Nitrosospira lacus: one gene and its partners. The protein of the gene in region 3 interacts with the protein of the main gene of each other region in a pairwise test. Links are inferred from orthologs where the notes say so. Each region holds a gene or a part of one and is shown on either strand. Other genes may lie near its edges. The genes, in order: ftsL, EBAPG3_RS00805 and ftsB.

Region 1 (2,855 bases), 1.5 Mb from region 3 along the record:
CCCCGGTTGTGCCACCATCTCCAGCATCCTGCTCACCGCGAGAGCGGTATCCCGCGATACCACCTGCTTACCCGCCACGGGTGCATCAAGCCTCAATAGCGACACGGGCTTCAATTCACCCTCGGCGGAGAATAAGGTATATGCACGCGCCAATTGCAGCAGACTCACGGCAATTCCGTGTCCATAGGACATGGTGGCCTGTTCGATGGGACGCCAGGTGTGGTATGGACGGAGCCTGCCGCTCACTTCTCCGGGAAATCCTGAACCGGTGGAAGCGCCAAACCCGGAATCGCTCAGCATTTCCCATAACGTTTGCGGCGGCAGCGACAAAGCAATCTTTGCGGAGCCGACGTTACTGGATTTTTGGATCACTTGTGCCACTGTCAACGGACCTTCCTTATGCGCGTCGCGTATCGTGGCCTTGCCTATGGAGAACGTCCCAGGTCCAGTCTCAAATATGGTGTCGGGCTTTATTCCTCCCGCCTCCAGCGCTGCCGCTATGGTGAATGGCTTCAGGGTTGAACCGGGTTCGAATACATCGGTCAAGGCTCTGTTGCGGGCTCGCCCGCCATTCATTCGCGCGCGGTTATTGGGGTTGTACGCCGGCAGATTGACGAGCGCCAGCAACTCGCCTGTCTGCGCATCCAGCACCACAATCCCCCCTGCCTTGGCTTTGTTGGCTTCAACCGCCTGTTTCAATTCCCGGAAAGCGAGATACTGAATTTTGCTGTCTATGGACAGCGCTATATTTTGACCCGAGCGCGGAGCCCGGATACTTTCCACATCCTCGACCACACGTCCTTTACGATCCTTGATGACACGTCGGCTTCCAGGTTTGCCCGCCAGTTCATCCTGCCACGCCAGCTCTACTCCTTCTTGTCCGTTATCGTCGATATCGGTAAAGCCAAGCATATGAGCCGTCAACTCGCCCGCCGGATAATACCGGCGATACTCACGTTTAAGAAATACACCCGGCAGATTGAGCTCGACCACCTTGGCTGCAACTTCTGGCGACAAGTGGCGCTTCAGGTACACGAAATCACGCCGCATGCCAGGTTGGGAGTCGTCCAGACGCCTGCGAATTTCCTTGGTATCCATCTCGATCAGGCTTGCCAGTTTTTTTAATTGTTCCGGGGTTGCATTCATATCCTGTGGACTCGACCATACCGATTCCACTGGTGTACTGATCGCCAGCGGTTCCCCATGCCGATCCGTGATTATTCCTCGATCCGCGCTCATTTCGAGTGTGCGGCTGTAGCGCGACTCGCCTTTCTGCTGCAAAAAGCCGTTGTGCATCCCCTGCAAATAGGCCGCGCGCCCCGCCAATCCCATCAGGCCCAGCAGCAAGCAAGCTGCCAGCAAGCGCGAGCGTCCGGCTGGCAAGATAAGGCGCGGTGCATGACGAGGCATCATGGTTTCAGTGCCTCCAAGGAATCGACGGATTTGGCGGAATCAGCCACACTCGTCAATGAGACAACCTGAACGCGTGAGGCATCGGGCACCTGCATGTGCAGTTGTCCCATGGCGATTTTTTCAATGCGCGTATGCATCGCCCACGTACTCTGTTCGAGTTGCAGTTGTCCCCATTCCACTGCCAGCCGCCCCGCCTGCTCCTGTTCCCTTTCCAGTTCCACAAAAAGCTTGCGCGCCTTGTGCTGTGAAGTCACAACACTCAGCGCGCAGGCGATGAGGATTAAAGTTAATAGAATATTTATCCTGATCACGTCGGTCTCTCATTAGCCGTGAACACCACGATAGCGAGCTTCCACTAGGTTGTATTGACTCGCTCCGCCACTCGCATTACTGCGCTTCTTGCCCTGGGATTGAGCGCCAATTCGGTTGCACCCGGTCGTATCGCCTTGCCTACTAAACGCAATTTGTGATGACCCAGAAGCTGCACCTCTTTTTCTCGTAGCGGCAGTCTGCGCGGCAGCTTGTCGGGATTTGCCGATTCACGCATAAAGCGTTTCACTAGCCGATCTTCCAGAGAGTGGAAACTGATGACTACGAGCCGTCCTCCGGGATTCAGTATCTCCACGCATTGCGGCAAGGCCAGCGACAGCTTGTCGAGCTCTTGGTTGAGATAAATCCGTATAGCCTGAAAAGTGCGCGTCGCCGGATTCTGTTTTTCCCGGGTATGCTCGTGCGAACGCACGGCCGCCGCCACAATCGCAGCAAGCTGAAGGGTGGTAGCAACAGGCTGTCGCGCTCTTGCCGCAACAATCGCTCTTGCAATCTGTTTAGCAAACCGTTCTTCGCCATAGTTTCTTATCACCTCTTCCAAATGTACTTCAGAAGCGCAAGCCAGCCATTCTGCGGCGGTCTGTCCCTGGCTTGTATCCATGCGCATATCGAGCGGCCCGTCCAGCCGAAAGCTGAATCCACGCGACGCTTCTTCAAGTTGCGGCGAAGATACGCCCAAGTCCAGCAACACTCCATCCACCCGGTCTACGCTCAGCTGCCGCAACGCCTGCTCGATCCGCGAGAAACTGCCATGAATCATGTGGAAACGGATATCGTTGATTGCCTGTCCCGCCGCCAGCGCAGCCAGATCTCTATCGAGCCCGATCAGTCTGCCGCTTTGCCCCAATCGTTCCAGTATCATCCGGCTGTGACCGCCACGCCCGAAAGTACCGTCGATATATATTCCATCCGGCTTGATGGCCAGCGCATCCACCGCTTCATGCGGCAAAACCGTAACATGTATGGACGTCTCGACCACGCCATTACAGTGAAAAACCGTCAAGTTCTGCCGGAATACCGTCTTTGAAGGCGAGAGCATTATCCATTTGCAGATTCCATTTCTCCTCGTCCCACAATTCGAATTTCGCACCCTGTCCCACCAGCACCACGTC
Region 2 (3,157 bases), 1.6 Mb from region 3 along the record:
GTCAAAAATTCCCTTGAAACCAGCTCTTCATTCTTTCAAGAATCCGCTTGAATGAGTTGCCCTGCAGCCTGGTATGCTGATGCCGCTGAAACTGCTCCATGCCGGCCATGATCAGCCCCACGCCGGTAGAACAGCGCGGCGTGAGCACCACTTCCGCCAATCCGCCGCGATAGTGCGGCAATCCCAGCCGCACCGGCATGTGGAATATCTCCTCGCCCAGCTCCACCATGCCATGCAGGGAGCTGCTGCCGCCGGTGATGACGATCCCGGACGAAAGCAATTCCTCGAAACCGCTGCGGCGCAACTCCGCCTGCACAAGGGAATAGAGTTCTTCCACGCGCGGCTCGATCACTTCCGCCAGCGTCTGGCGGGAAAGCTGGCGCGCGGCCCGCTCGCCCACACCCGCGACTTCCACCATTCCGCGCGGGTCGGCCATGCCGCGCAACGCGCAGCCGTAGCGGCACTTGATATCCTCGGCATCCTTGGTCGGCGTACGCAACGCCATCGCGATGTCATTGGTAATCTGGTCACCGGCAATCGGGATTACGGCGGTATGACGAATCGCGCCATGCGTGAACACCGCGATATCAGTAGTACCCCCGCCGATGTCCACCAGACATACGCCCAGATCTTTCTCGTCTTCCGATAGGACGGCCATTGCCGAGGCCAGCGGTTGCAACACCAGATCACGCACTTCCAGGCCGCAGCGGCGCACGCATTTCATGATGTTCTGCGCCGCGGACACCGCACCGGTAACAATATGCACTTTCACCTCCAGCCGTACGCCGCTCATGCCGATAGGCTCACGCACATCCTCCTGCCCGTCGATAATAAATTCCTGATTGAGGACATGGAGAACTTGCTGATCGTTGAGAATATTCACGGCCTTGGCGGTTTCCATCACGCGCTCGACATCCAGCTGCGATACTTCCTTGTCCTTGATTGCGACCATTCCATGGGAATTGAAACTCTTGATATGACTGCCGGCAATGCCGGTATATACCTCGCGAATTTTGCAGTCGGCCATGAGCTCAGCCTCTTCCAGCGCACGCTGGATCGCGCTCACCGTGGTCTCGATGTTGACGACGACGCCTTTTTTCAAACCGCGCGAGGGATGGCTGCCCATGCCGATAACCTCGAATCCGCCCTCGGGCTTTACCTCCGCGACGATGGCAATGATCTTCGATGTGCCGATATCGAGGCCAACGATCAAGTTCTTGTTTTCATTGATTCTACTCATCTGCTTCATGACCTTAATTTCGTGGAGCTTTCTTCCCGCCTGGCTTTTCCGTCATCCCTTCGGCTCGCACAGCGAAACCGTTGGGGTAACGCAAATCCACATGGCTCAATTGCTGGTTTAGTCGCGCAATGCTGTAGTCATGCGCCCGGGCATACCGCGCCAGCCTCGATTCCATCTGCTCGCGCCCGAGTTCCAGTACGATTCCATTATCCAGGTGAAGCTGCCAGGCACGACGGGGCGAGAGATTCACCCGCTCGATGCGCTGTTGCAAGGGCCGCAGCAATTCAGTAAAGACGGCGTATTGCCGCGCCATGTCATGCGAGCTCCCGGGCGGCCCATCGAATACAGGCAGTATTTCGTCAGACGCGGCGTTGAATGTTTCGCCATGCGTGTTCACCAATGCGTCACCGCCCCAGCGGGCCAGCGCGATATGTTCCTCGAGCGTCACTTCCAGGCTCTGCGGCCAGTGCCGCCGCACGCGTGCAACACGCACCCAGGACAACTTCCCGAACGCATGACGCATGGCATTGAGGTCAAGGGTGAGGAAACTTCCAATGAATTCGCTGTGAACCGCGCTTTCGATCTGTTCCCGTGTCACATGCCTCAGTTTGCCGTCACCGCTGTCGCTACCGCTGACACTCAGCGCCTTCACCGGCAATACCGGCAGACTCAGCGCCCACTGGCTGGCGGTATAAGCCGCCATCAACGCAACTAGCACAAATAGTGAATTGGCCAGCAAGTCCAGCGCCTGATGGTTATCCCACATGGGCCAGCTCCAGTATTCGCAGCACCAGGTCATCAAACGATATTCCGACCGCTTTTGCCGCCATCGGCACGAGGCTGTGGTCGGTCATGCCGGGCGAAGTGTTGGTCTCAAGAAAATAGGGTTTACCGGATTTATCCAGTATCACATCCACCCTTCCCCATCCTTCACACCCCAACGTCTGATGCGCTCGCAGCGCCTGCGCCTGAATTGCCTGCTCATCCGCGGCGGATAAGCCGCTTGGGCAAAAATACCGGGTATCGTCGGAAAGATATTTAGCTTGATAATCGTATAAGCCACCCGCGGTCTCTATCCGTACCAGAGGCAGCGGGGTCTCCCCGAGTATGGCGGCAGTCAGTTCCATGCCTTCGATGAACTGCTCCGCCAGCACCATGGTGTCGTGCCTTGCCGCTGATTCATACGCAGCCGGCAAGTGCGCCACGGCCTTGACCTTGCTCAAGCCGATGGTTGATCCTTCCCGGGATGGCTTGACGATCAGCGGCAAGCCAAGCGTTTTTACCACCGCGTCAAAGTCACTTTGGGCGTTGAGCAGAATGTGGCGAGGGGTATCGATCCCCGCCGCCTGCCACAGCAGCTTGGTACGCCATTTATCCATGGCCAGCGCGCTCGCCATGACCCCGCTGCCGGTATAAGGCAAGCCCATAAGCTCCAGGGCACCCTGCACGGTACCATCTTCGCCATAGCGCCCATGCAGGGCAATATGCGCCCGGTCAAAACCTTGTTGCAGAAGCGCCTCCATGTGGTGTTCAGAGGGATCGAAAGGATAAGCATCCACATTCTGGCGTCGCAGCGCGGCAAGTACCGCGTTACCGCTTTTGAGTGAAATCTCACGCTCGGCGGAACGCCCTCCCAGCAAAACTGCAACTTTTCCAAAATCAGAGCGACTCATGATCGATCATCCCCGATGAGGTTGTCAGTGGCAGACTTTTGAATCTGGCTGGATTCATGAGACGAGCCGATGATTCGCACTTCCTGCACCAGCTCAATCCCGGCCTTTTCCTTCACGGTTTCGCGCACCGCAGCAATCACCGCTTCAATTTCAGCCGCCGTGGCGTCGCCGGTATTTACGATAAAATTCGCATGCTTGAACGAAACCATTGCGCCACCGGCACGAAAGCCCTTCAGTCCGCATG
Region 3 (2,828 bases):
TAAAACATGATGTAAGCGTAGATGAATGTCTTGTCAGGGATTCCCTACATGGATTAACGATTCTGAATTATCAAATAGTGCATAACGACTTCTACTAATATGGCTCTTGGAGCAACCATTTTTAAAGCCGATCTGCAAATTGCGGACCTGGATCGCAATTATTATCGGGATCACGCGCTCACGCTCGCCCGCCATCCGTCGGAAACCGATGAGCGCATGATGGTGAGATTACTGGCCTTCGCGCTCCACGCCCATGAAGCACTGTCATTTGGCAATGGTCTGAGCACATGTGATGAACCCGACCTCTGGCAAAGGGATTTGACGGGGGCCATCGAATTCTGGATAGATGTGGGCCTTCCGGATGAGAAACTGGTCCGCAAAGCCTGTGGCCGCGCCAGGCAGGTGTTCATTTACACCTATGGCGGCCGTATTGCCGACACGTGGTGGAGTCAATGCCGCGGCAAACTCGAACAGATCAGGAACCTGACCGTAATCAATCTGCCACTTGAAGCCAGCCGGGCCATCGCAAATCAGGCGCAACGCGGTATGCGCTTAAGCTGTACTATTCAGGATAAGCAAATCTGGCTTGCCGACGGCGCTGAATCCGTGCTGATCGAACTGATAACGGTAAAGAACACGCCGCCCGCCTGAATGGCGGTTTGAGTCGTTCGGCCGCCTTGCCGCACCGCAGCGAGGTAACCGCGCTCCCGTCCCGCAGCCGGCTGACAACCCCGGGGCGATCATGCATGTGTAATGATTCATTCTTCGGGTTTTCCAGGGCCTCCCAGTAACAGGGACCTTAAGCCGGGGAAGCGTTGCGGCTCTTCCTGAAGCGGTCTTGGCGCCAGCCTCTCGAGCTCGGCTTCCAGTTCGACAATACGCCGCTCCAGCACTATTTTGTCCTGTTCCAGGCGCGAAACCTGACTTCGAAGCCGCGCACGCGCCCATCGGCTCTTTATCATGCTCGGCGATGACAGCAGTCCGGCAATGAGCACCCCCAGACCCATGGCGAGCAGCAGCACCAGAGCCAGAGAACCATCAAAGCTCCACAAGGCCATGGACACCGTCACCGGCACGTTGTTCTGCAGAGCGAACCCCACAACGCCTATGGCGAGGGCAATACCCACTATTAGAAGCAGATGCATGGTTTTATCCCGCTATTTGATTGCCATCACTGGAAAGGTTTCAGTTGCCCCGGTTTTTCTGGTCGAAAGAGTATAAGGCGGATCGTCCATGAAGCAAGAATAGCAAGAATACGATGACTCTTCCATGCTGGCCACCAGGCTGTCAGACTTGAGAACCGAAGCGGAGAATCGGACTGAGAGGGAAGGACGGATTTCGGGGTGGCGGGAAAATGCCATGAATCTCGTTGCGAAGGTAATCGGGAAGACCCGGTCCAAACCAGCAACGGCCTGCTTGAATGCCGCTGGTATTGGCTTGCGCTGACGTGGCGTAAGTGCGGACTGCCCTGTAAAACAGAGGCGTATCGGCTCTTTACTGCCTCAAGGGTTCTTCACCCATCTTGTCAGCCTGCAAGGTATTTTTTTTATCTTCCAGCAGGTGGAAAAAAATTTCATCTTTCCTGATCATGCCCAGTTCGCTACGGGCACGCTCTTCGATGGCGTCGGACCCCTGCTTGAGATCGCGCACTTCCGCGTCCAGCGTGGTGTTTCGGATTTGCAATTTCTGGTTGATTTCATGCTGTGACAGCAGTTGCTGATCAAACTCCCATACTTTCAGCCAACTTCCCTTGCCCAGCCATAGCGGATACTGCAGCAGGGCAATCAAGGCAATAAGTATAAGACTCAGCAGTACTTTCACTTGAATATCTCTGGCAGTCTGTCGGACTTGAAGAATCGAAGCGAAAAAATGGCTGGGCGAGGACAGATTTTGACGATCTTGAAGGCCAATAGTTGCTCTATTGGCCGAAAAAGCGGTGAAATATGAACCGGCCAGACGCTTTGCAGCCCATTTTCTTTAAATCCGGCAGGCTGCCGGCAATCACCATTTACACGAGTGACTCCTGCCTGCCCCCCCCCCGCTTTCACCGGAACTTGCCTTGCCTGCATGCTTCAAGGAGTTGGCGCTAACTCCTTGGATTACGGGAATGCCCTTATCGCAGCTGGTAGTAGGCGCCCCGTCCCGGGTAGCTTGCGGCGTCACCGAGATCTTCCTCTATGCGCAGCAGCTGGTTGTATTTGGCCAGCCGGTCAGAGCGGGACAGCGAACCAGTCTTGATTTGCAGCGCGTTGGTGGCGACAGCGATATCAGCGATGGTGGTATCTTCGGTTTCGCCGGAACGATGCGAAATCACCGACGTATAGCCCGCCCGCTTCGCGGTCTCTATGGCGGCAAAGGTTTCGGTAAGCGTGCCGATCTGGTTGACTTTGATAAGGATGGAATTCGCGATCCCTTGTGCTATGCCTTCTTTGAGGATGCCGCTATTGGTCACGAAGATGTCATCCCCGACCAGTTGCACCGATTTTCCAAGTCTGCCGGTCAGCAGCTTCCAGCCATCCCAGTCGTGCTCGCTCATGCCGTCCTCGATGCTGATGATAGGATACTTGTCGACCCAGGAAGCGAGGTAATCGACAAATTGCGCGGAGCTCAGGCTCAATCCGTCCGATGCCAGATGGTATTTCCCGTCACGGAAGAATTCCGAGCTGGCGCAATCCAACCCGATGGCCACATCCGGGCCCGGCAAATAACCCGCCTTCTCGATGGCCTCCACGATCAGTTGCAACGCCGCCTCGTTGTTAGCCAGGCTTGGAGCGAATCCGCCTTCGTCGCCCACTGCCGTGTTAATCCCCCTGCCGTCCAGCAGGCTC

The links.
Region 1: the proteins of ftsB (region 3) and ftsL interact in binary tests that used the Escherichia coli proteins (3 or more experiments, as listed by UniProt). The link is inferred for Nitrosospira lacus from one-to-one orthologs.
Region 2: the proteins of ftsB (region 3) and EBAPG3_RS00805 interact in binary tests that used the Escherichia coli proteins (3 or more experiments, as listed by UniProt). The link is inferred for Nitrosospira lacus from one-to-one orthologs.

What each region holds. Positions count from the first base shown.
Region 1 is NZ_CP021106.3:191,303-194,157, forward strand. Bases 68-2,764 are described here. They hold ftsL (cell division protein FtsL), read right to left. Parts: upstream 1,725-2,764; coding sequence 1,410-1,724; downstream 68-1,409. Other genes in these bases: EBAPG3_RS00855 (peptidoglycan D,D-transpeptidase FtsI family protein), read right to left, coding at 68-1,413; rsmH (16S rRNA (cytosine(1402)-N(4))-methyltransferase RsmH), read right to left, coding at 1,769-2,707; mraZ (division/cell wall cluster transcriptional repressor MraZ), read right to left, coding at 2,727-2,764. Outside these bases: more of EBAPG3_RS00855, read right to left, coding at 1-67; more of mraZ, read right to left, coding at 2,765-2,855. UniProt on the Escherichia coli protein: Essential cell division protein. May link together the upstream cell division proteins, which are predominantly cytoplasmic, with the downstream cell division proteins, which are predominantly periplasmic.
Region 2 is NZ_CP021106.3:177,622-180,778, forward strand. What follows is about bases 131-3,129. They hold EBAPG3_RS00805 (cell division protein FtsQ/DivIB), read right to left. Parts: upstream 2,007-3,129; coding sequence 1,254-2,006; downstream 131-1,253. Other genes in these bases: ftsA (cell division protein FtsA), read right to left, coding at 131-1,240; EBAPG3_RS00810 (D-alanine--D-alanine ligase), read right to left, coding at 1,996-2,913; murB (UDP-N-acetylmuramate dehydrogenase), read right to left, coding at 2,910-3,129. Also shown: more of ftsA, read right to left, coding at 2-130; more of murB, read right to left, coding at 3,130-3,157. UniProt on the Escherichia coli protein: Essential cell division protein. May link together the upstream cell division proteins, which are predominantly cytoplasmic, with the downstream cell division proteins, which are predominantly periplasmic. May control correct divisome assembly.
Region 3 is NZ_CP021106.3:1,739,588-1,742,415, reverse strand. Bases 159-2,828 are described here. They hold ftsB (cell division protein FtsB), read right to left. Parts: upstream 1,822-2,828; coding sequence 1,495-1,821; downstream 159-1,494. Other genes in these bases: eno (phosphopyruvate hydratase), read right to left, coding at 2,114-2,828; EBAPG3_RS07755 (LapA family protein), read right to left, coding at 759-1,145; EBAPG3_RS07760 (YaeQ family protein), read left to right, coding at 159-651. Outside these bases: more of EBAPG3_RS07760, read left to right, coding at 100-158. UniProt on the Escherichia coli protein: Essential cell division protein. May link together the upstream cell division proteins, which are predominantly cytoplasmic, with the downstream cell division proteins, which are predominantly periplasmic.